2 regions of the Glutamicibacter sp. HZAU genome follow, and region 2 is predicted to be linked to the other one. Evidence: riboswitches for the same ligand, from Rfam matches in the RefSeq annotation. Region 2 holds a riboswitch; the other holds the start of a gene.

Region 1 (11,991 bases), on a different contig from region 2:
CCATGCCCTACAAGCTGTTCTCGGCTGGATACGAGGTCCTTGCCGAAGGCTGGGTTGGCGGCAAGAAACCCGAGTCGCTCATTCCCCGACCGGTGGTTCTCCCCGATAACGTCACCAGCTGGCCGCAAGACCCGTCGGCCCCATGGTGTGCGGAGGATGAGCTGGACACTGCTTTGGGAACACCCGACGCGGCTGCCGGTTCCCGGTACCTGCCGGTGTTTGCCAAGAACACTTCTGCCGGCCCGTGCGCGCTGCGCTCCTACCCGCAGATCGCTTTCCTCAACGCGGAGGGGGAAGCCCAACCGGATGTCCAGCTGCAGCCCGAACCGGGCATCCTCCTTGAACGCGTCACCATTCCTGCGGGCGAAGCGGTGATCTCGACTTTGGAGTGGAATGCCATGTCGACATCCCTGGATCCGGATGAAACCGTTACGCTGGGCATTGCCGCGGCCAGGGGCATGACACCGGTCGAGCTCGCACCGGCCGTCGACGGCCAGCCCACAACCCTTGACATCCTGGATGGCGCGCGGATCACGCAGAGCCCATGGGTCCAGGCCCGCGACGGGTGGACAGTTCCATCCGACGCTTTCGCCCAGCAATCCCCTGCCCGGCCAAGGCCCTAGGCCCTAGGCGAGGCCGCCTACTGCTCGCGTGGCGGGAATGCCTTGTACTTGCGGTAGTGGTTGACCGCGTTCAGCAGCAGGTAGAGCTTGCGGCGGGGATGCTTCTCGGCGGAGAACTTCAACGGGTTCGACACCTTGCCAGCCTTGAGCAGCGCCTCGGCCTTGCGGCCGGTGTCGCTATCGAAGAAGCGGCGCAGCAGATGGTGCGGCAGCACGGTGAACAGCCGCTGGCGCGACAGCTGCAGCACCCCTGCCCCGGTCTCCACCACGGCGTCGGTTTCCGGATCCGAATCATCGAACTGGGCACCGAGGAACTCGGTGACGTAGAAACGGGCGGGATTCACCCCGGCAGCGGTCAGGTAGAAGTGGTTGCGGCCCAGACGGGGGTTGATCTCGAAGAACTTGATCTGGCCATCGCGGTGGTCATATTTGGCATCGATCATGGCAATTCCGCGCCAGCCCAGCTCTTCGAGCATGCGCGCGCCATCCGCGGCCATTTGATCATTGCGCCCGGTCACGATGGCGGCGGAGTTGCCCAGCACCAGCGGGGCATGCTCCTCGATCACCACTTCGCCGTATCCGGCGAAGATGACCTTTTCTTCCTGGGTGGCGAAATAGGTGCACAGGCGCATCGCGTCATCGCCCCCGGGAATGTATTCCTGCAGGATGTAGCCCGCGTCGTACCCGCTGCCATCGATCTTTGCCAGCAGCGCTTCAAGCTCTGCACGGCTGTTGATGGTGTGGATCTTCTGCTTTCCCTCGAACTTGGCGGCAATCCATTCAGCGGAGCTCGAGGGCTTGCCGATGACCGGGTAGTCGAAGGAGCCGACCAGGGATTCCAGCTCGGCTCCCGGGTAGTGCACGGCGGTGCGCGGGTGGGCGATGCCCAGCTTCTCGGCGAGCGCGTAGAAGTTCTCCTTCAGCGCCGCGCCCTCGATGGTTTCCAGCTCGGGGTACGGGATGACGTACTGGCTTTCCAGCTGCGCACGGTGCTTGGCGATCAGCATGATGTGGAAGTCCAGCGAGCCGAAGAGCATCAGCGGCCGGTTCCCCTCGGCTTTCAGCTCATCGGCCAGCTCGGCCAAGGCCGCGACCACGCGCCCCTCGTCGGCCATGGAGCCGATGGGGCGCAGCTCGATGGCGACCGAGTGCTCGATGACGCCGTTGCCGGCGGCCGGCAGGACCACCGAGCGCACGCCGTAGGCTTCGTAGAATTCGCGCGCCAGGGTGTAGGTGCCGATGTCTCCGCCGAGGATGACGGGGACGAAGGGCTGGGTTGGATCGATTGCCACAGTGGTGCTTTCCCTACTTCTTGCGCCAGTTCATGTACTTTTCGAAGGCCCAGGCCAGCGGCTTGTTCAGCGCCAGGTCCCATTCGCCGCTGGTCTGCACGATGTCGCAGCCGGTGTTGGTCTTGAACTTGGTCAGCCCGGACAGGTGGTGCTCCTTGTCCAGGGTTGCGCTCACGCCGCCCTGGTCCAGGTAGCGGCAGCCGGCGTCGATGGAGTCGCTGACCATATGGTGCATGATCGCTTTCGGGGCGAACAGCTTGCGCTGCTCCGAGGAGGAGGCGCCGTAGAGGTACCAGGCAAGGTTCGAGGAGCGGATGACAATGGCGGCCGCGAGGTCCACGCCTTCATTGCTGGCAATGTACAGGGTGCAGGAGCCGGGCACCGCTTTGTTGAGCACGGTGTGCATCTTCTCGAAGTAGCTCAGCGGTCGGCCGGTGAACTCCTGGCGGTCGGCGGTGTGGTTGTACAGGGCATGGAAGCGGGCCATGTCCTTGGTTGCGCCGATCTCGACTTCCAGGGTGCTCTTCAGCGCCTTGCGGGTCTCGTTGCGGGTGGTCGAGGAGTAGCTGGCCATGACCTGCTCGGCATCCAGCTGGTTGCCCTCATCATCCTGCAGCGCCACGCGGGCCACGTATTCGGGCTGGCCGGCGGCGAAGTCCAGGCCCACGTCTTCCTTGGTGAACCCCAGATCTGCCAGCGCGTCATTCAGTGCCAGCGCGGTGCTCGACGTGCTCTTGGTTTCCAGGTCGTTCAGCTGGGTGAAGCCTTCCTTGCCCAGGTTCTTGCGCACGGCGGCGGCGCCCCAGGTGCGCACTGCAAGTCCCGGGCCCATCTTCAGCTGGAAGGCGCCGCGGTTCTTCAGGTAGGAGGCCAGCGGGCGGATGACCGCTTCCGGCGCGTAGGTGCTGAAGTCGATGACCGGGCCATCGGGCAAGTAGGCGAGGGTCTTCTTGATCACCGGGGCCGCACGGTGCAGCACCAGTGCGGCGCCGACCAGTTCGTCCTCCTCGAAGAAACCGAGGGATTCGCCCCGCCAGCCGCCCTTGACCTGGGCCCATTCGGGACGCTGCAGGAAGCTGACGTCGTGGGCGGTCTCCAGGAATGCTGAGTGCTCGGTACCGGATATCGGACGCACATGAAGTTCGTTGTGGCTCACGGGTGAAATCCTACCGTGCTTCCCTTCCGGATTGGGGGATGCCAGATACCCCTAGGGGGTACTTGACTTAATACCCCTAGGGGGTATCATCGGAGTATGGAAACCAACCACACGCCACATGAAACAGCCGAGCACCACGGCTATCACGCGGACAAAAGCGCCTTGGAACGACGTTTGAAGCGCATTGAAGGCCAGGTGCGCGGAGTGGCCAAGATGGTAGATGAAGACAAGTACTGCATCGACATCCTGACCCAGATCTCCGCCATCAACGCGGCATTGCACAAGGTCAGCGTGCAGCTCATCGATGACCACATCGGCCACTGCGTGGTGGATGCGGCCAAGTCCTCCATCGAGCAGGGCGACCCGTCCATCGTGCAAGGCAAGATTGCCGAAGCGACGGCCGCCATCTCCCGCCTGGTGCGCTGAGCGCGCGCCAACGCACCAGTTTCCAATTCACACAGAATTCATCGAAAGAGAGCAAGATCATGAGCCACAACTGCAATTGCGGATGCTCCTCGGAAAAGAACTCCAACGAGGGCCTGCAGATCATCCCGCGCGAGCAGAGCACCCCGCTGGCCAGCCGCATGGAAATCAAGATCTCCGGCATGACCTGCGGCCACTGCGTCTCCTCGGTCACTGAAGAACTCAAGGAGCTTGACGGAGTGCAGGAAGTCGAGGTCATCCTCGACGCCAAGGGCGTATCCACCGCCAACGTCACCACCACCGCAAGCGTGAGCGAAGAAAGCATTCGCGCCGCCATCGACGAGGCCGGGTACACCGTCGAAGCAATCAACGCCTAGCCGCCACCAGCCAGGCACCACGCCGCAACGGCAAGAAAGTGCAAGGTAGCAAATCATGACTTCCCACGCCCCGCACGAAGCAATCCCCGACGTGCGCACGGTCGATCTGGACATCCAAGGGATGACCTGCGCCTCGTGCGTGAACCGGGTGGAACGAAAACTGGGCAAGCTGCCCGGCGTCAGCGCCACGGTGAACCTTCCCTTGGAAACCGCCAAGGTCCAGGTGCCCGCCGAGGTCACCGATGAAACGCTGATCGAGACGGTGCAAGCCGCCGGCTACACCGCCTCGCTCAAGCACCCGCCGAAGCCAGCCGGTTCGGACCACCAGGGACATGGCGGACATGGGCCTTCGGAGCATGAGCACGGCGGGCACGAGCACCTGGTGCCCAGCCACCTGCTGCGCCGCCTGGTCATCTCCGCGGTCTTCACCATCCCGCTGTTCATCATTTCCATGATCCCCGCAGCGCAGTTCCCGCACTGGGGCTGGGCCGCCTTCGCGCTGGCCACTCCCGTGGTCTTCTACGGCGCGTGGCCCTTCCACAAGGCCGCGGCAGTCAACGCGCGGCACCTGGCCTCGACCATGGACACCCTGGTGTCCCTCGGCGTGCTCGCCGCCTACTTCTTCTCCGCGGTGCAGCTGATCCTCGATCCGCAAATGACCGCCCACATCGGCATGCCGATGTCCGAGCATGCGCTCTACTTCGAAACCGCCGGCGTCGTGGCCACACTGCTGCTGCTCGGTCGCTTCCTGGAGCACCGGGCCAAGTCCTCGGCCTCCGATGCGCTGAAGTCGCTGCTGAACCTGGGCGCCAAGGACGCGGTGGTGCTGCGCGACGGCAAGGAAGTGAAGATCCCTGCCGGGCAGGTGCAGATCGGGGAGCATTTCGTGGTGCGCCCCGGCGAGAAGATCGCCACCGACGGCGTGGTCATCGACGGCGCCAGCGCCGTGGACACCTCGCTGCTCACCGGCGAATCGGTACCGCAGAAAGCCGGTCCCGGGGATGAGGTCACCGGCGCGACCCTGAACACCTCCGGCCGGCTGGTCATCGAGGCGACCCGGGTCGGCGAGGACACCACCTTGGCCCAGATGGGCCGGCTGGTCTCCGAAGCCCAGTCGGGCAAGGCGCCGATTGCCCGCTTGGCCGACCGGATTTCCGCGGTCTTCGTGCCGATCGTGCTGGCCATCGCGCTGCTCACGTTCGTGATCTGGTTCTTCGCCAGCGGCGATACCTACCAGGCCTTCACCGCCGCCGTGGCCGTGCTGGTCATCGCCTGCCCGTGCGCCTTGGGCCTGGCCACCCCGATCGGCCTGCTGGTCGGCACCGGCCGCGGCGCGCAAATGGGCATCCTGATCCGCGGCCCGCAGGTGCTGGAAGATACCCGCAAGTTGGACACCATCGTGCTGGACAAGACCGGCACCGTGACCACCGGCGTGATGGCCCACCAGGGCACGAAAGCCATTGAAGGCGTCGATGCCAATGAGGCCCTGGCCCTGGCCGGCGCGGTGGAGCACCACTCCGAGCACCCCATTGCCCAGGCCATCGCCAAGGCGGCAGCCGAGCTGGGCCCGCTGCCCGAAGCGAGCGGATTCGACTCGGATCCCGGCGGCGGCGTGAAGGGCACCGTCGGCACCCAGCTGGTGGTTGTCGGGCGCCCCTCGTGGCTCGAATCCCAGGGCGTGACGCTGGACGAATCCGCCCGGCAGATGCTCCACGAGGCCGAGCAGGCCGGCGCGACCGCCATTCTGGTCGCGGTGGACCGGCAGTTCCAGGCAGTGATCTCGGTAGCAGACAAGATCAAGGACAGCTCCGCGAAGGCCATTGCCGAACTCCAGGATCGCGGCCTGCGCGTCGTGCTGCTGACCGGCGATAACAAGTCCGTGGCCGCCGAGGTGGCTGCGCAGGTTGGCATCAAGGACGAAGATGTCTTCGCCGGCGTCTTCCCAGCCGACAAGGCCAAGGCGATCAGCTCACTGCAGGAGCAGGGCAAGGTCGTGGCCATGGTGGGCGACGGCGTGAACGATGCGCCGGCACTGGCCCAAGCTGACCTGGGCATCGCCATGGGCTCGGGCACCGATGTGGCCATCGAGGCCGCCGACATCACCCTGATGGGCAATAACCTGCACCAGGTCACCCAGGCCATCGACCTGTCGACCAAGACCCTGTCCACGATCAAGATGAACCTGTTCTGGGCCTTCGCCTACAACACCGCGGGCATCCCCGTGGCGGCCTTGGGCCTGCTCAACCCGATGATCGCGGGTGCAGCCATGGCAGCCAGCTCCGTGCTGGTGGTGCTCAACTCGCTGCGGCTGCGCCGTTTCGGAAAGCACTAGCACCAGCCGGGAACAACCCCTGGGGCGTGCCGCGTGAGAAATTGCGCTGCATGTCCCAGGGGTTTTGCCCATGGCCTTCGTCATACCGGTGGCCTACGGCGTGGGAGGCGGAGATCCGTGCTGTGCATTCCCGGAGCGGGAGATCGCCGGATGCGAATCATTACGAAAGCCCCAACGCAATATTTCGCCTCATATTTCTCGTGAATCGCCTAGCCATGCGGATTAACGGGGTGCGAAATATGAAAATGCGATTTGCGCCACGTTGAAGTTTCTGCGCATACTGTGATGGCAATCACCACATATGCCGCTGATGCGTGGCGGGAGAGACCCGCCCACACCACGGGCGGGCGCCGTAGGAGCAATTTCCTCCCCGGGAAACTCTCAGGCACCCGTACCGCCACGACTAGGCAAATCTGGAAAGCAGTGCGGTACGGCCGCACTCACCGAAGGAGCAAGCTTCGCCCAGTAATCGGGCCGAAGTGAAAACTCTCAGGTCGACATACAGATTGGGGAGGGACCAAGAACAGTGCCGCACCGAGCGCACCGGATTCGAGGTACTCCCCTTGGCTGGCCTGGTCCCTGCTCTTTGCGCAGCGTGCCCGGCAAGCCTGCTGGACTGCTCCGAAACGGAAGTGTTCATCGAAGCGAGACTGCACTCCAAGCCAACCCGGCTTGGAGGCAGATCAGCTTCGGGGCGTCACGCCACACTCCTGGAAGGCAACCAGCATGAGTCCCACCAGTTCTGGCCCCACTCTCGAGCGCGGGCTCTCCAATCGACACATCCAGCTGATCGCCATTGGCGGCGCGATCGGCACCGGCCTGTTCATGGGCTCCGGCAAGACGATTTCGGTCGCCGGCCCGTCGGTCATCTTCGTCTACATGATCATCGGCTTCATGCTCTTCTTCGTCATGCGCGCCATGGGCGAGCTGCTGCTGAGCAACCTCGAATACAAGACTTTCGCCGATTTCGCCGGCGACCTGTTGGGCCCATGGGCGGCATTCTTCACCGGCTGGACCTACTGGTTCTGCTGGGTGGTCACCGGCATTGCCGATGTGGTGGCCATCGCCCACTATGTCGCCTTCTGGTGGGGCGACCTCCCGTTGTGGATCCCGGCTTTGGCCTGCATCGCACTGCTGCTGGTGCTGAATCTGGCCACCGTGAAGGCCTTCGGCGAAACCGAATTCTGGTTCGCGCTGATCAAGATCGTCGCCATCGGCGCCCTGATCGTGGTCGGCCTGGTCATGATCATCACCGGCTTCCAGCACGACGGCACGACCTCCTCCTTCGCCAACCTGTGGGCGCACGGCGGCATGTTCCCCACCGGCTTCATGGGCTTCGTCGCCGGCTTCCAGATTGCAGTGTTCGCCTTCGTGGGCATCGAGCTGGTGGGCACCACCGCAGCCGAGACCAAGGATCCGGAAAAGACCCTGCCCAAGGCGATCAACTCGATTCCCGTGCGCATCCTGTTCTTCTATGTCGGCGCCCTGCTGATCCTGATGATGGTCGAGCCGTGGAACCTGTTCTCCGCGGAGAACTCCCCGTTCGTGGGCATGTTCGCCCTGGCCGGCCTGGCCGGCGCCGCGGGCATCATCAACTTCGTGGTGCTCACCTCCGCCACCTCCAGCGCCAACTCCGGCATCTACTCCACCTCGCGGATGCTGCGCGGCCTGTCCATGGAAGGCGATGCCCCGAAGAGCTTCGCCAAGCTCTCCGGGCGCAAGGTTCCGAAGAACGCGCTGATGTTCTCCTGCATGTTCCTGCTGGCCGGCGTCGCCCTGCTCTACAGCGGCGACTCGGTGATGGGCGCCTTCACCTTGGTCACCACCGTCTCGGCCCTGTGCTTCATGTTCGTGTGGACCATCATCCTGCTCAGCTACCTGGTCTTCCGGGCCCGCCGCCCGCACCTGCACGATGCCTCGAAGTTCAAGGTGCCAGGCGGAATTATCATGCCGTACGTGGTGCTCGGCTTCTTCGGCTTCATCATCTGGGCGCTGACCACCCAGGCCGATACCTTCACCGCCCTGCTGATCACCCCGGCCTGGTTCCTGGTCCTGGGCGCCGGCTACCTGTACATCCGTCGCAACCCGAAGCACCAGCAGCTGCGCGCCGCGCACCTGGCGAAGGTGGCGCATGAACGCTACGAGGCGGCCGCCTACCGTGACGCGAAGTCTTTCGCCAATCACGAGCAGGAAGCTGCCCCGAAGGTTACCGAAGACGTGCACCAGTAGCCGCGCCCGCACCGGCTGCACAGTCCAGGCCCCGGCATCTGAAGCAGATGCCGGGGCCTTTCTGCGTGCTCGCTGGGATCGCTATTGCCGCCTGCAGGATCAATGCCATCATTGGTTCAGCCAGCAAGCGCTGGCTACCTTCGAACAGCTGCCGCAGGAGGAAAGAACCATGGCATCAACGGGTCCATTGCCGCGCATCGAATCCGGCCAGGTGCCGGCGGACTTGCCCGACTGGATGCGTGATGACCGGGGGCTGCGCGCGGCCTACCGCTTCGATTCCGCCAGCACTGCCCTGCAGTTCATAGTCCAGGTGGGCTTGCGTGCCGAGCAGGACAACCGGCACCCGCATCTGGATTGGCGGATCATTACCGTGGAGCTGCGCCTGGCGCCCAACCAGCCCGAACAGCTCGCAGCACCGGAGCTGGCATTGGCCCGCCACATCTCCATCGAAGCCGGCAAGCTCGAAGCGCAGGTGATCACCGGGCATCAGTAGCGGCTTCCGCCGTTCAGCTGCGCTGGCGGCGGGAAACGATCGAGGAAATGATAATGCTCTGCGCCGCACCCACAGCGGCGCCGAGCACCGTCATGGAAATCCGGTCGATGAGCAGCGACGAGGGCGGTTCCGGGCTGACCAGGTGGACCATCAGCAGCGCGGAGACGGTCATGAAGACCATGCCCACCGCATAGTTGCGCAGGATCACCAGCTCGATGATGAACTGCGAGACCAGCGCGGCGGCCAGGATCACCCAGAGCGGGGAATCGAAGGCGAATACTACGGCGGCCAGCGCCACGCCAAGGCAGGTGCCAACGCAGCGCTGCAGCCCGCGGGCCACGCGCGCATAGGCATCGATGCCGGTGACCGCAGCGATCGCGCCGAGGCTGGCCCAGTACCAGTGGCCGTCGCCGACCAGGCAGGCGATGACTGCAGCGAGCAGCACGCCCGAGCCCATCTGCAGCGACTCCGGCATGGCCCGGGCACTGGGAACCCAGGTGAATCCGGAGCCCAGGGTGTGGCGCAGGTTCGCTTTGCGCAGCGAGAGGCCCAGCATCAGCAGCATGCTGAAGACCATCGTCCCGCCGCCGGCCAGCAGCACCCCGGTGAAGTTGTCCGCGGTAGCCGGCAGGCTCAAGCAGGCCCCGCCGGCGAAGACCGCGAAGATCGGTCCTGGCGGCATCCAGCTTGCGGCATGCGAAACGTAGTTGGCGCCGAAGCCGATAACTGCCAGCACCAGCGCGCGCACCAGGAACGGCGCATCGATGAGCGAGAAATAGGTGCCCAGCAGCATGGCGAGCAGCTGCACGATGCCTGCCGAGAGCTGCTGCCAGAAACGCGGCGCATAGGCATCGAAGCGGCCGAAGACCGCGCAGAAAGCGCCGAATGCGGCGTACATTGCCCAGTCCAGCCGGCCAGCACTTGCCACGAGGATCAGCGGCACGGCCAGGCTGAGCGTCGCCTTGGATGCCGGGATGAGCGACGGGCGGTGCGGGGCCACGATGACGCTGCGCCGCACGACTTCCTTCAGATGGCGTTTCACTGCTGCGCTTCCCCGTCCTGGGTGGCGACCAGCTGGAGCAAGGTGCGCAACTGGACTTGCTGCTGCGCATCCAAGGCGCCAAACACCTTGGCCTCGCTGTGCTCTGCGGCGGCCATCGCCCGGGCAGCGAACTTTCTGCCGGCGGCGGTCAGCGTAATGAGGTTGCGGCGGCGGTCTTCCGGATCGACGTTGCGTTCCAGGATGCCGCGAGTGGACAGCTGGTCGAGGTAGGCCACCAGGTGGCCACGGTTCAGATTCGAGCGTGCCGCCAGGTCATTCTGCGAGATGCCGCCGAACTCCTCCAGCGCGCAGATGATGGTGAAATGATGCCTGGTCAAGGACTCGGATTCCATCAGCTCGGTCAGCTCCTGGGTGCCGATGCGTCCGGCGCGGGCAGTGAGATAGCTCAGCGAGTTCCATTGGAACTGGGGAATCCGGTGTTCAGCCATTCCTCCAAAATATCATTTCGAGTTGAAACGATTTCACAATGAAGCGTTTTATCGATGAATCTCACATGGCAATGACGGCCATCATCGCCCACCCGTTCTGCTCAAACACCATCCAGCGGGACGGGTGGACGATTTGGCTTGGCCTCCCCGCTGTTCAGAGCCCCAGGTCTGCTGCCAGGAATTTGGCTCCCAGCTCGCCGATGAGGATGGCCGGGGCGTTGGTGTTGCCGGTGGTGATCTTCGGCATGATCGACGCATCAATGACGCGCAGGCCGGCCAGCCCGCGGACGCGCAGCTGCGGATCCACCACTGCCTGCGCATCGGTGCCCATGCGGCAGGTACCCACCTGGTGGTGGTAGGTCACCACATTGTTCCGGATGTACTCCCCCAGCTGCTCATCGCTCTTCACCTCGTTGCCCGGGTACACCTCCCGGGCACCCCAGTCCTGGGCCAAGGCGTCCTGCTGGACCATCTCGCGGCACTGCTTCATCGAGAACACGAACGCCTCCAGATCCCGCGGATCATCCAGGGCATTCAAATCGATGTTCACCTGATCTTCCAGTCCAGGTCCGCTCAGGGTGATTTCTCCACGGCTGTGCGGGGTCACGATTCCGGAGTGCAGGGTGAATGCGGTGCCCTCGATCGGTTCCATGCCCGGGGAGTACATTGGCACGGCGAAGAAAATCGGCTGGGTGTCCGGGCGGTCCAGGTCTGCGCGGGAGCGGGAGAACATGTGCGATTGCGAGACCGAGACCCCGGTGCGCGGGGCAGGAATGTCCCGGGTGGTGGTTTCGGCGATGACCGGGGCGAGCAGGTGGTCATGCAGGTTCTTGCCCACCTGGTCCAGCTCATGCAGCGGCTCGACACCCACGGCCTGGAGCTCGGCCGCCGGACCGATTCCGGAGCGCAGGAGGATCTGCGGGGAGCCCAAGGCGCCGGCGCTGAGCACCACCTCATCGGCACGCATCTCCTGCAGCTGCCCGCCCTTCTGATAGCGCACGCCCACCACGGTGCCGGATTCCAGGATCACCGAGTGCACTTCGGCGTCGGTGATGATCTCAAGACGCTCGCGCACCGGCTTGAGGTAGGCCTTCCAGGTGTTGATGCGTTCGCCGCCAACGACGTTGATCTGCTCCTTGGACACGCCGTCCAGCTGCTCGCCGTTGTAGTCGGGGTTGAACTCGATGCCGGACTGCACTGCCGCGTCGATGATCGACTGGTGGATTTCATCCAGCTCGTAGTCGTTGTCCACCGGCACCAGCCCTTCGGTGCCGTGGAACTTGCTGGCGCCGCCGGAGAAGTTCTCGATATCCTTGTAGATCGGCAAGACGTTCTTCCAGGCCCACTGCTCGCCGCAGTCCTTGGCCCAGTCGTCGTAGTCCTGCGGTGCGCAGCGCACCCAGATGGTTGCGTTCAGCGCGTGCGATCCGCCGAGCACCTTGCCACGAGGCAAGTGCATCGGCTTGTTGGCGGCCCCGGCCATCGGGACCGTGTGGTAATCCCAGTCGTCCTTGCTATGCCACAGTTCGCCCATGCGCGAGAGGTCATGGATGGCCGGGTTGGTGTCTTCGGATC
Region 2 (11,991 bases):
TGCGACAAGGCCAAGGCTCAAGCCCAAGATCGCCCCGATACGCACCTCACGCATCAGCACCCGCCAAAAGTCGCGGCCCCGCACCTCCCCCATGGCCAGTGCACGCGTAACGGTAGTCGCCGCCTGGTTGCCGGTATTCCCGCCAATGCCCACTATCAGCGGGATGAACAAGCTGAGCACCACCATCGATTCAAGCGTCTGCTCGAAACTGGCGAGGACCTTGACGGTCAAGGTGGCACCAATCGCAAGGACCAGCAACCAGATGATCCGCGCCTTCACCAGTTGGCGCAGCGGCGTACCCAGGTACGGGCGGACGAGCGATTCCGCCCCGGCACCGTACGCGGTGCGTCGCTCCTCGGCATCCTCCAGGATCCCGAGCGCCATGGGCAAGGTCATCACTCCCAGCAGACGGTATTCCCGATCAAGTACCGGGAGCACCCCTGCCTTCCGCTGCACGGCCAATCGTGCTGCGCTTGCCTCCGGCTCGCAGGCTTGGACGCTGGGGCCAGGGGTGCACAATTCTGCGACCGTCATCGTACCCGGTTCGGCGAGCAGCTCGCTGAGCGTGATGGTGCCAAGCAGCCTGCGTTCATCATCGATCACCAAGATGTGCTGCGCGTCCTTGCAATGCGCGAAACGCTTGCTGATGCGTGCCAGGGATTCTGCCACGGTTAGCTGCGGATGAGTGGCGATGAAGTCCGGGGACATCGCCCTGCCGGCGCTTGCTTCGGGATAGCCCAGCAGGGCTCCGATGTCTTGGCGTTTGGCCTTCGATGTACCTGCCAGCAGTTTCGTTGCCACGATGGCTGGCAACTCAACGAGCAGTGCTGCCCGTTGTGCGGCGGAGAGCTGGGAGAAGGCATCGACCACTGCTTCTGACTGCAGCGCCCGAATCAGTTCGGCTTGCACCTCAGCGTCGAGGTCCTTGAAGAGAAGCACGGCGGCCTGCTTGTCGAGCAGGCGGTAGGCCAAGGCTGCTTCGGTGGCATCCAGCGCTTCAAGGTGCTCGATAGCCTCAGCGGTATGCAGCTCCCCCAGCAGCCGTGCTGCTTGCTGGAATTCGCCGTGGTTGAGGTGGGAGCTCAAGGAGCGCGAAATAGTAGAGAAGTCTACCTTTTCTGGAGAAATCATGATGTGGGTCCAAATGGTTCATTTGGCGCAGGAATACAAGCCTGCCAGCAACTTCTCACCGATTGAGCACCCCGTGAAGACAGGGAGATAAATCAGTCAGTATTTGCGTGCAGGTTTCTGCGCCGGTGACATGTGCAGGTGTCACGAACTCATGGGAATCCCATGGCAGGATGCAGCCCTATTCGGCAGATTCGGCTATGAGCGCCCAGGTGAGTTCGTGGGCATAGATCGACTTGAACTGTCGTCCACGACGCTCACCTCCTCGAAATCGGTTTGCGCTCACGCGCATCGGGCCTTGACCAAGTTCTATCAGCAACGGCTGGGAAATGCCCGCTTTGGGGATCGATATCACGTTTAAATGGTCCAGAGGCCTGCGGTGCAGGCCTCCTGGACTTGGTTCTCGCGGTGCTATGAAATCAGCATTCCACCACGTTCACGGCCAAGCCGCCCATGGCAGTTTCCTTGTACTTGTCGCTCATGTCCTTGCCGGTTTCGCGCATGGTGATGATGACTTCGTCCAAGGTGACGTGGTGATCGCCGTCGCCCATCAGTGCCATCTTCGCCGCATTCACTGCCTTCGAAGCGGCAATGGCGTTGCGTTCGATGCATGGGATCTGGACCAAGCCGCCGATTGGATCGCAGGTCAGTCCCAGGTTGTGTTCCATTGCGATTTCCGCGGCGTTCTCCACCTGGGCTGGGGTGCCGCCAAGGATTTCGGCCAGGCCACCGGCGGCCATCGAGGAGGCCGAACCGACTTCGCCCTGGCAGCCGACTTCCGCTCCGGAAATCGATGCCTGTTCCTTGTACAGCACGCCGACGGCGCCTGCAGTGAGCAGGAAGCGTACGACTGCGTCGTGCTTTTCGTCCTCGTTCCAGTACTTCGCGCCTGGCGCGTAGTGGGTGGCGTAGAACAGCACTGCCGGGATGATGCCGGCGGCGCCGTTGGTGGGGGCGGTGACAACCCGTCCGCCGGAGGCGTTCTCCTCATTGACTGCCAGTGCGACGAGGTTGATCCATTCCTGCCAGTAGACCGGATCGCGGTCCTTGTCTTCCTTGCGCAGGCGTTCATGCCATTCCGGCGCGCGACGGCGGACTTTCAGGCCGCCGGGCAGCACGCCGGTGCGTTCCAGCGCGGAGTCCTTGCAGCCTTCCATCACTTCGTAGATGTGGATGAGGCCTGATCGGATTTCCTCGCGGCTGCGATAGGTTTCCTCGTTGGCCATCATGATCTCGGCAATGGACAGGCCGGTTTCCTTCACATGCTCCAGCAGTGCGGCTGCTGTCGTGAACGGATAGGGCTGCTTGTTCAGCTTCTCCTCGAGGTTCTTCTCGATGCGGTCTTCGGCGCCTTCGCGCACGATGAAGCCGCCACCAACGGAGAAGAATGTCTCGTTGGCGATTTCATTGCCTTCGGCATCCAGGGCAATGAACTTTACCCCGTTGGTGTGGCGCGGCAGCACGGTCAGCGGGTGCTGGATCATGTCCTCGACCTTGTAGTCCAGGTCCTTGCGCTGGCCCAGCTGTTCGGCCAAGCGCAGCACGCCGGTGGCTTCCATGTCTGCCAGGCGCTCATCGACCTGTGCTGGCAGCACCGTTTCAGGTTCGAAGCCTTCGAGCCCGAGCATGATGGCGGTGAAGGTACCGTGGCCACGGCCGGTAGCGGCCAGGGATCCATAGACGTCCACACGGATATTTTCCAGTGCGTCCAGTTGGCCTTCTCGGATTACTTGGGCAATGAATGCGTGCGCTGCACGCATTGGTCCCACGGTATGGCTGGAAGATGGTCCGATGCCAACCGAGAAAAGATCGAATACGCTAACCGCCATGCGGGTCACATCCTTAGAACTTGGGTAATCCGAGAGCTTGGGCTCCGGATCCATGAAGTGTGGTTCCAAACTCCCCCGGGCCGCCGCAGGTATTGCGGCGGCTGGTGGAACTTTGGATGGTGAGAGACTGCGGGCCCGAAAAGCGCCTAATTCCACCTTCCGGGCCCGCATCTTCACTAGCTTGCTGCTACTCGGAAACCTTTGGCAGGTCCGGGTACAGTGGGTGGGCTTCAGCCAACGCCAGAACACGTTCCTTCAGCTCTGGCAGTGCAGCCGTATTGCCGTCGGCACCAGCGATCAGGGTCTGCGCAATGATCTCCGCAACCTCAGCAAACGCAGCCTCGGAGAAACCACGCGTCGCCAACGCCGGAGTACCAATGCGCAGGCCCGAGGTGACCATCGGCGGACGCGGATCAAACGGAACCGAATTACGATTCACAGTGATCTCCACCTGCGCCAAGAGGTCTTCAGCCTGCTGGCCGTCCAACTCGCTGTTGCGCAGATCCACCAGCACCAGGTGCACATCGGTGCCACCAGTCAGCACGCTGATGCCCTTGGCAACAACGTCTTCCCGGGTCAAACGCTCAGCCAAGATCTTCGACCCAGCCAAGGTACGCTCCTGGCGCTCCTTGAACTCCGGCGACCCAGCAATCTTGAACGCCACAGCCTTGCCAGCAATCACATGCTCCAACGGACCACCCTGCTGGCCAGGGAACACCGCCGAATTCAGCTTCTTCGCGATCTCCGCATCATTCGACAGAATAATGCCGCCACGCGGACCAGCCAACGTCTTGTGCGTCGTGGAGGTCACCACGTGGGCATGAGGCACCGGCGACGGGTGCAACCCAGCGGCCACCAAGCCAGCGAAGTGCGCCATGTCCACGAACAGGTACGCGCCAACCTTGTCGGCAATCTCGCGGAAGCGCTTGAAGTCCAGCTGGCGTGGGTAAGCCGACCAGCCGGCAACAATCATCTTCGGCTGGTGCTCGACCGCAAGGCGCTCCACCTCATCCATGTCCACCTGGTAGGTTTCCTCATCCACGCCGTAAGGCACGATGTTGAACAGGCGGCCCGAGAAGTTCAGCTTCATGCCGTGGGTCAAATGGCCACCGTGGTTCAGGTTCAACCCGAGGACGGTATCGCCCGGGCGCACCAGCGCGTGGTACACCGAGGCGTTGGCCTGCGCACCGGAGTGCGGCTGCACGTTCGCGAACTTCGCGCCGAACAACTCCTTGAGGCGCTCAATCGCCAACGTCTCGATGACGTCGACTTCTTCGCAGCCACCGTAGTAGCGGCGGCCCGGGTAGCCCTCGGCGTACTTGTTGGTCAGCACCGAACCCTGCGCCTGCATGACGGCCTGGGCGGTGTGGTTCTCCGACGCGATCATTTCCAGACCGCGCTGCTGGCGAGCCAACTCAGCGTCGATGCGCTGCGCCACCTCTGGATCGAGGGCTGCCAGCGACTGGGTCAGGGATGCTGGTGCTAGGGATTCAAAAGTCTGGTTGCTCATTACTGGACGTCTCCACCGTTCGCGCTTGCGTAGTCTGCTGCCGAGAGTAGCGGTCCTTCTTCGGTGACCTCAACGGTGAACAGCCAGCCGGCACCGTATGGGTCCTCGTTCAGGATGGCCGGGTTGTCCACGGCTTCCTGGTTAACCTCAACGATGGTGCCGGTCACTGGCGAGTACAGGTCGGAGACCGACTTGGTGGACTCGACCTCGCCGCAGGTCTCGCCTGCGGTCACGGTGTCGCCAACCTCTGGCAGGTCGACGTAGACCACGTCGCCCAGGGCGTCAGCGGCAACCTGGGTGATGCCGATCTTTGCTGGGGACGATGCATCGATCCACTCGTGCTCAGCCGAGTAGCGCAATGACGAAAGAACTTTACTCACGGTATTTCCTCTCCCAAGGGAATTAGCGGGCGCTTAGCTTAGCCCTACTGATGTTTAACGTTACTTGGCTCGGGTGTAGAACGGCAGTTCGACTACGACAAATGGCAAAGTCTTACCGCGCAGATCGACCTCCAGCTCGGTTCCGGTTGCGCCGAACTCGGCATCGACGTAGCCCAGTGCCACCGGGTAGCCGAGCGTTGGCGATGGCTGTCCGGAGGTGATTTCGCCAATGACGGTGCCGTCCTTGACGATGGAGTAGCCTCCGCGGCCGGCGCGCTTGCCCAGGCCCTTGAGGCCCACGAGCTTGCGTGGCGGGGTGGTGCCGCGCAGCGCTTCAAGTGCCTCGCGGCCCACGAAGTTCTCTTCCTTTTTGAAGGAAACCACCGGGCCGAAGCCCGCATCGAACGGGGTGCGTTCCAGGGACAGCTCGTTGCCGTACAGCGGCATGCCGGCTTCCAGGCGCAGCGAGTCGCGGGCGGCCAGGCCGCAAGGAACCAGTTCATGGTCCTTGCCGGCTTCAACGGTCTTCTCCCAGAGGGCTGCCGCATCCTCGTTCTCGATGATCAGCTCGAAGCCGTCCTCGCCGGTGTAGCCGGTGCGGGCCAGCAGCACGTCGATGCCGCCGAGCACCAGCTTCACAGCCGCGTAATACTTCAGCTCTGCGACGGCCTGGGCGGTTGCCTCGTCGGCGGCCAGCTTGCTCACGATCGCCTCGGCGTTCGGGCCCTGGACCGCGATCAGCGACTGGCGGCCCGATGCGTCATCGACGACAACGTCGAAATCAGCGGCGCGGGCTGCCAGCTCGGCGGCGACCACCGGGGCATTGCCGGCGTTCGGCACGACGAGGAACTTCTCCTCTTCCAGGCGGTAGACGATCAAATCGTCGATGATCTTGCCCTCGGCGTTCAGGATCAGCGAGTACTTCGCCTTGCCGACCTTCATGATGCTCAGGTTGCCTGCCAGCGCGGTGTTCAGCGCGACGCCGGCTTCCGGTCCGGTGAGGTAGACCTCGCCCATGTGGGACAGGTCGAACAGGCCGGCGGTGGAGCGCACGGCCTTGTGCTCTGCCAGTTCCGAGCCGTACTTCAGCGGCATGTCCCAGCCGCCGAAGTCGGTGAAGTTCGCGCCCAAAGCTTCATGCTGGGCGTGCAGTGCGGTGTGCTTGAGTGCTTGGGTAGTCTCAGTCATCTCTAACTCTTCCTTAGTCTTCGAAGGCTTCAGGAGCCGGGCAGGAGCAGATCAGGTTGCGGTCGCCGCCGGCGCCGTCGATGCGGCCCACGGTTGGGAAGTACTTGTCGAACTTCAGGCTGGCTACCGGGAAGGCTGCCTGCTCCACCGAGTACTTGCGGTCCCAGTTGCTGTTGACCACTGCCGAGACCGTGTGCGGAGCGTTGCGCAGCGGGGATTCCTCGATGCTGTACGCACCGGAGAGCACCTCGTCCATTTCCTGGCGGATGGTGATCATGGCTTCGATGAAGCGCTCGATCTCGGCCAGGTCCTCGGACTCGGTCGGCTCCACCATCAGGGTCCCGGCGACCGGGAAGGACAGGGTTGGCGCGTGGAAGCCGAAGTCGATCAGGCGCTTGGCCACGTCCTCGGCGGTGACCCCGGTCTTGGCGGTCAGTTCGCGCAGGTCCAGGATGCATTCGTGGGCGACCAGGTTCTGGTTGCCGGTGAACAGGATCGGGAAGTGCTCGCCGAGGCGCTTGGCGATGTAGTTCGCGTTCAGGATCGCGTGCTTGGTGGCTTCGGTCAGTCCGTCGCCGCCCATCATCGCGATGTAGGCCCAGGAGATCGGCAGCACGCCGGCCGAGCCGAAGGCGGTTGCCACGACCGGCACGCCGTCGCGCTCGGAGTAGGTGCCGGAGGCGTCGCCTGGCAGGAACGGCAGCAGGTGCTCGCCTACGCCGATCGGGCCAACGCCCGGACCGCCGCCGCCGTGCGGGATGCAGAAGGTCTTGTGCAGGTTCAGGTGCGACACGTCGCCGCCGAACTTGCCCGGCTGGGCCAGGCCCACCATGGCGTTCATGTTCGCGCCGTCGATGTACACCTGGCCGCCGGCGGCGTGGACCTTGTCGCAGACCTCGCGCACGTCGGCGTCGTAGACACCGTGGGTGGATGGGTAGGTGATCATGATGGCGGCAAGGACGTCCTTGTTGGCCTCGATCTTGGCATCCAGGTCATTGGCGTCGATGGTGCCATCGGCCGCGGTCTTCACGACGACCACGCGCATGCCTGCCAGCACCGCCGAAGCGGCATTGGTGCCGTGCGCCGATGCAGGGATCAGGCACAGGTCGCGCTGGCTTTCGCCGCGCGAACGGTGGTAGTCCGAGATGGCCAGCAGGCCGGCGTACTCGCCCTGCGAGCCGGCGTTCGGCTGGATGGAGACGCCTGCGTAGCCGGTGATGGCGGTCAGGCGGCCTTCCAGGTCGGTGATCAGCTCGCGCCAGCCGGCGGTCTGCGCGGCAGGTGCGTAGGGGTGGATGGATGCGAATTCAGGCCAGGTGATGGATTCCATCTCGGCGGCCGAGTTCAGCTTCATGGTGCACGAGCCCAGCGGGATCATGGTGCGGTCCAGCGCCAGGTCGCGATCCGAGAGGCGGCGCAGGTAGCGCATCATCTGGGTCTCGGAGGAGATCGAGTTGAAGATCGGGTGGGTCATGAAGTCGCTGGTGCGCACCATCGACTCGGGCAGCTCGAAGCCTTCCGGAGCCGAGAGTTCCGCACCGAAGACCTCAAGCAGGGTCTTGACCACGGCGGAGGTGGTGGTTTCGTCGGTGGAGATGCCCACTTGGGTTTCGCCGACCTTGCGCAGGTTGATGCCTGCTTCGACGGCCTTGGCGATGATGGCATCGGCGTTCTCGACGTTCACCACAACGGTGTCGAAGAAGGTATCCGAGGCCAGGGTGAAGCCGCCTGCGACCAGCGAGCTGGCGATCACGCGGGCGTGGTTGTTGGCACGGGTTGCGATCTGCTTCAGGCCGGCTGGGCCGTGGTAGACGGCGTACATCGATGCGCAGATGGCCAGCAGGGCCTGCGCGGTGCAGATGTTGGAGGTGGCCTTCTCGCGGCGGATGTGCTGCTCGCGGGTCTGCAGCGCCAGGCGGTAGGCGGGAACGCCAGCGTCATCGGCCGAGACGCCCACCAGGCGGCCTGGCATGGAGCGGGTCAGGCCATCGGCAACAGCCATGTAGGCTGCGTGCGGTCCGCCGAAGAACAGCGGCACGCCGAAGCGCTGGGTGTTGCCCACGGCGATGTCGGCGCCCTGCTCGCCCGGAGGGGTGATCATGGTCAGCGACAGCAGGTCGGCGATCACGGTCACCATGGCGCCGGCTTCCTTGGCGGCGGCGATGATCGAGGCGTGGTCGGCGATCGAGCCGTCATTGCCCGGCTGCTGCAGCACGATGCCGGAGATGTCGCCCTCGGGCAGGCCTGCGGACAGGTCGGCGACCTCGATCTCGAAGCCCAGCGCGTCGGCGCGGCCCTGCACGACCTTCAAGGTCTGCGGGAAGATCTTGGAGTCCAGGACGGTCTTGCCCTTGGCCTTCTTCTTGTTGGCGCGGCGCATCATCAGCACTGCTTCGGCGGCGGCCGAGGATTCGTCCAGCAGCGAAGCGTTGGCGATCGGCAGGCCGGTCAGGTCCATGACCATGGTCTGGAAGTTCAGCAGGGCTTCGAGGCGGCCCTGGGAGATTTCCGGCTGGTACGGGGTGTAGGCGGTGTACCAGGCAGGATTTTCCACGATGTTGCGGCGGATTACGGCTGGGGTGATGGTGTCGTAGAAGCCCTGGCCGATCATCTGGGTCTTCATGACGTTCTTCGAGGCAAGCGCACGCAGGTGGGCCAAGGCTTCGGTTTCGCTCAGCGCATCAGGGATATCCAGTGCGGAGTCCTGGCGGATATCTGCCGGAACGGCGGTGTCGATCAGTGCTTCCAGGCTGTCGTAGCCCAGGCTCTGAAGCATGGTGGCAACGTCGGAAGGACGCGGGCCGATATGGCGGGAGACGAATTCAGTATTCGCTGGTGCCGAAGTCTGCGTGATGGTCATGGTGCGGGTATCTCCATGGGATCTGTCTTGGCGCATGCCAAAGGAAGGTCTTTTTACCTCCCCATCCCTGTTGCATAACCTGAGAGTTTTACGCATCCAGCAAACCAAGCCGGGTACTTGCACCTTCGGTGAACCGGAACGGGCCGGTTTCTTTCCAGAGTTGCCTCATGATGGCGGTACGGGTGCCTGAGAGTTTCCTGGGGAGGAATTGCTCCTACGGCGCCCGTCCATGGTGTGAACGGGACTCTCCCGCCATCCGTCTATGGCGTGTGCTGCCGGCCGGAGACCTGCAGCACACCACCATGTTACCCGCCTCGCCCCCAACGTCAAACAGGAACGGTGGCAGGAAAAGTCATAAACGCGTTCAGTTTGCGCCTGCAGTTAAACGGATGTAATCGGGATACTTCGCTGATAAGGAATCTCCCGATGAGGTGCCGGTGAGCCGTCGCTTGATCCACGGAGCCAAATGCTCCCTGGCCCAGCCCAATTCCTGCTTCAGTTTCTCGCCGCGCGAGTTCACCGCCAGCTCCGGCAGCGACGGCTGCTGGATCTTCGCAGACCAGTTCTCCTTGGTGATCTGCCCGGCGCCGAGCACGTCCAGGACCTTGGAGGCCATCAGCGTGTGGCCCAGCTCGTTCATGTGCAGCCGGTCCGGCGCCCAGTAGCGCAGGTCAGAGAATTCGCGCCATCGCCAGTAGTCGGCGATCAGCGCACCGTATTCGTCCGCGATTTCGCGGACCTTCTCGTTGTAGATGGCAGTGCGCGGACGGGTCTTGGAGAACAGCGGCGAGTCCACGGTGTCGAAACCGGTGAACAGCAACACCGTGCTTCCGGCTTCGGAAAAGCGGCGCACCATGCCGGCATAGCCGCGCATCAGCGCATCCAGGTCGGCCTTGGGCCGCAGGATGTCGTTGCCGCCGGCGTAGATGGAGACCAGATCCGGGGCCAACGCAAGGGCCTGGTCCAGCTGCTGGTTGATCACCTGGCCGATCTTCTTGCCGCGCACGGCCAGATTGGCGTATTCCCATTCTCCTTCGGCGCAGAGCACCTCGGCCACCCGGTCCGCCCAGCCGCGCACCTGGTTAGGGCGGACCGGATCCGCGTCGCCAACGCCTTCGGTGAACGAGTCACCCAGTGCCACAAACTTCTTCACTTCGCTCCTGCTTCGTTCCTTGCCCGGTGGGGCGGCTATGCGTTGTTGCCGGCAGCCTGGGCCGCCATGTTCTTCTGCATGATCAGCTGGCGCGCCAGCTGGCTGAGCTTCACCCCGGTGGAGGTCTCCTTGAGACCTTCATTGCGCGAGGGGATGAATCCGAAGCCCAGCTGGTGGGCCGGATCGGCGAAGGCCAGCGAGGAGTTCGCACCGTCATGGCCGTAGGCGAAAATCGAGCCGTAATTATTGCGCGCAGTGGCCTTCATGAATCCGAGGGCGAAGGCCTGCAACAGTCCATTGGTCCGGTCATGGCCGTAGACCAGTTCGGTGGATACCTGGGACCAGGTGTCGGCGGAAAGGAATCCGCGCGTGGTTCCCAGTGCCGGAACTGCACCGAAGGAGGCGGCATAGATGGCGGCCAGGCCGTGGGCGTTGGCCACCGCTCCCATGGATGCCGGGCCCAGTTCGCGCACCTGCGGCGCATTGGCCAGTTCGTGCCAGTTGTAGACCGGGCCAGTTTCCAGCGCGAACCCGGAGGCCGAATTCACCGCCAGTCCGGCCGGGGAAAACGGGTCGAAGAATCCGGTGGCAGCTTCGGCAGCTGGCAGCACATCGCGGTAGCGCGATTCCAGCGCTGGGTCCTGGCCGATGTAGGCCTCGGCGCCCAGCGGCTTGCGGATGCGCTCCTCGAAGACCTCCTTGAGCTCCTTGCCGGTGACCCGGCGGACCAGTTCTTCCATGAGCACGCCCATGGTGATCGCGTGGTAGCCGACGATATTCTGCCCCAGCGGCCAGACACTGGGCATGGAAGCGAGCACCTTGGCGTACTCGGCGGAGTCCAGGAGGATCTTGCTGGGCACGCCCCCGGGAACGCCCAGCACGCCGGCCTGGTGGCTGAGCACCTCGCCGACGGTGAGCCTGGATTTCCCGTTCTCGCCGAATTCAGGCCAGTAGGTGGCCATGGGCGCATTCGGATCAATCAGGCCATCTTGCACGAGCAGTGCCACGACCAGCGCGCCCAGGCCCTTGGTACAGGAGAAAACACAGGTCAACGCGTCGCCCGAGAGGTGCTCTCCGACGGTGTGGCTGAGCACCAGTTCTCCGCGGTGGTATACGGCCAGCTGCGCCGAGTAGCCTTCTTCCTCAGCGGCACGCGCTTCCAAAGCCTGGGCCAGGGGCGCGAAATCCTCAGTGATCACCGATTGCATCTAAATCCTTAAAGTGCTTGTTCCTCAACAACCAACCCTAACCGCAGTGCTCCCATTTCCCGAAGGTTCCACATGCTGTCCACCACCCAGCATATAGGTAGGTCAGCTCACACCTTTGAAGCGATTAAGCCACTCGCCGACGTAATAATGCCATTCGTCCCGCGATTCTGCGAGCCAGCTCAGAGCCCGGTTTGCCCACTTCATGCGCTGACCCTAAAGTTGTAAGGTTTGCCTACAAATTTGAAGGAGATGATCTTGATCGCATGACTGTGAACAGTGACACGGCCGTTACCGACGGCAAAGAAACAGAACTCCACCGGGTGATTGGCCCGAAGCTGCTGCTATTCCTCATCATGGGCGATATCATCGGCGCCGGCATTTTCGCCATTACCGGCAAGGTTGCCGGCCAGGTGGGTGGAGCCGCGTAGCTGCCGTTCCTGATCGCCTTCGCGATCGCGACCCCCACCGCCTTCAGCTACCTCGAACTGGTCACCAAGTACCCGCACGCAGCAGGTGCCGCCCTGTACATCCACAAGGCGTTCGGCATCCACTTCGTGACCTTCCTGGTGGCCTTCACCGTTGCCCGCTCCGGCATTACCAGCGCCGCCACCTCGGCCACCCTGGTCGGGCGGAACCTGCTGATTGGCATCGGCCAGTTCGTCGAGGGCGTTCCCAACACGCCTGAAGCGGGCATGTGGGCGGCTATTGCGGTGATCGTCATCCTCGCGATCATCA

The links. A riboswitch is a leader RNA that binds a small molecule or an ion and turns the genes downstream of it on or off. The one in region 2 is predicted to bind glycine.
Region 1: another riboswitch for glycine. It lies ahead of cycA (D-serine/D-alanine/glycine transporter); the one in region 2 lies ahead of gcvP (aminomethyl-transferring glycine dehydrogenase).

The regions. Positions count from the first base shown of each region.
Region 1 is NZ_SCKZ01000001.1:338,055-350,045, forward strand. Features, by position in the region: gene EKH49_RS01585 (DUF4232 domain-containing protein) at 1-623, shown strand, start outside; gene EKH49_RS01590 (carboxylate--amine ligase) at 641-1,915, opposite strand; gene EKH49_RS01595 (lipid II:glycine glycyltransferase FemX) at 1,929-3,071, opposite strand; gene EKH49_RS01600 (metal-sensitive transcriptional regulator) at 3,168-3,497, shown strand; gene EKH49_RS01605 (heavy-metal-associated domain-containing protein) at 3,557-3,871, shown strand; gene EKH49_RS01610 (heavy metal translocating P-type ATPase) at 3,927-6,203, shown strand; glycine riboswitch at 6,512-6,610, shown strand; gene cycA (D-serine/D-alanine/glycine transporter) at 6,930-8,432, shown strand; gene EKH49_RS16475 (4a-hydroxytetrahydrobiopterin dehydratase) at 8,602-8,925, shown strand; gene EKH49_RS01625 (FUSC family protein) at 8,939-9,967, opposite strand; gene EKH49_RS01630 (MarR family winged helix-turn-helix transcriptional regulator) at 9,964-10,416, opposite strand; gene EKH49_RS01635 (GMC family oxidoreductase) at 10,571-11,991, opposite strand, start outside.
Region 2 is NZ_SCKZ01000008.1:33,248-45,238, reverse strand. Features, by position in the region: gene mgtE (magnesium transporter) at 1-1,131, opposite strand, end outside; gene EKH49_RS13220 (L-serine ammonia-lyase) at 1,548-2,957, opposite strand; gene glyA (serine hydroxymethyltransferase) at 3,145-4,467, opposite strand; gene gcvH (glycine cleavage system protein GcvH) at 4,467-4,847, opposite strand; gene gcvT (glycine cleavage system aminomethyltransferase GcvT) at 4,908-6,035, opposite strand; gene gcvP (aminomethyl-transferring glycine dehydrogenase) at 6,049-8,895, opposite strand; glycine riboswitch at 9,060-9,157, opposite strand; gene EKH49_RS13195 (SGNH/GDSL hydrolase family protein) at 9,260-10,048, opposite strand; gene EKH49_RS13190 (serine hydrolase domain-containing protein) at 10,084-11,256, opposite strand; gene EKH49_RS17120 (hypothetical protein) at 11,520-11,684, shown strand; gene EKH49_RS13185 (APC family permease) at 11,685-11,991, shown strand, end outside.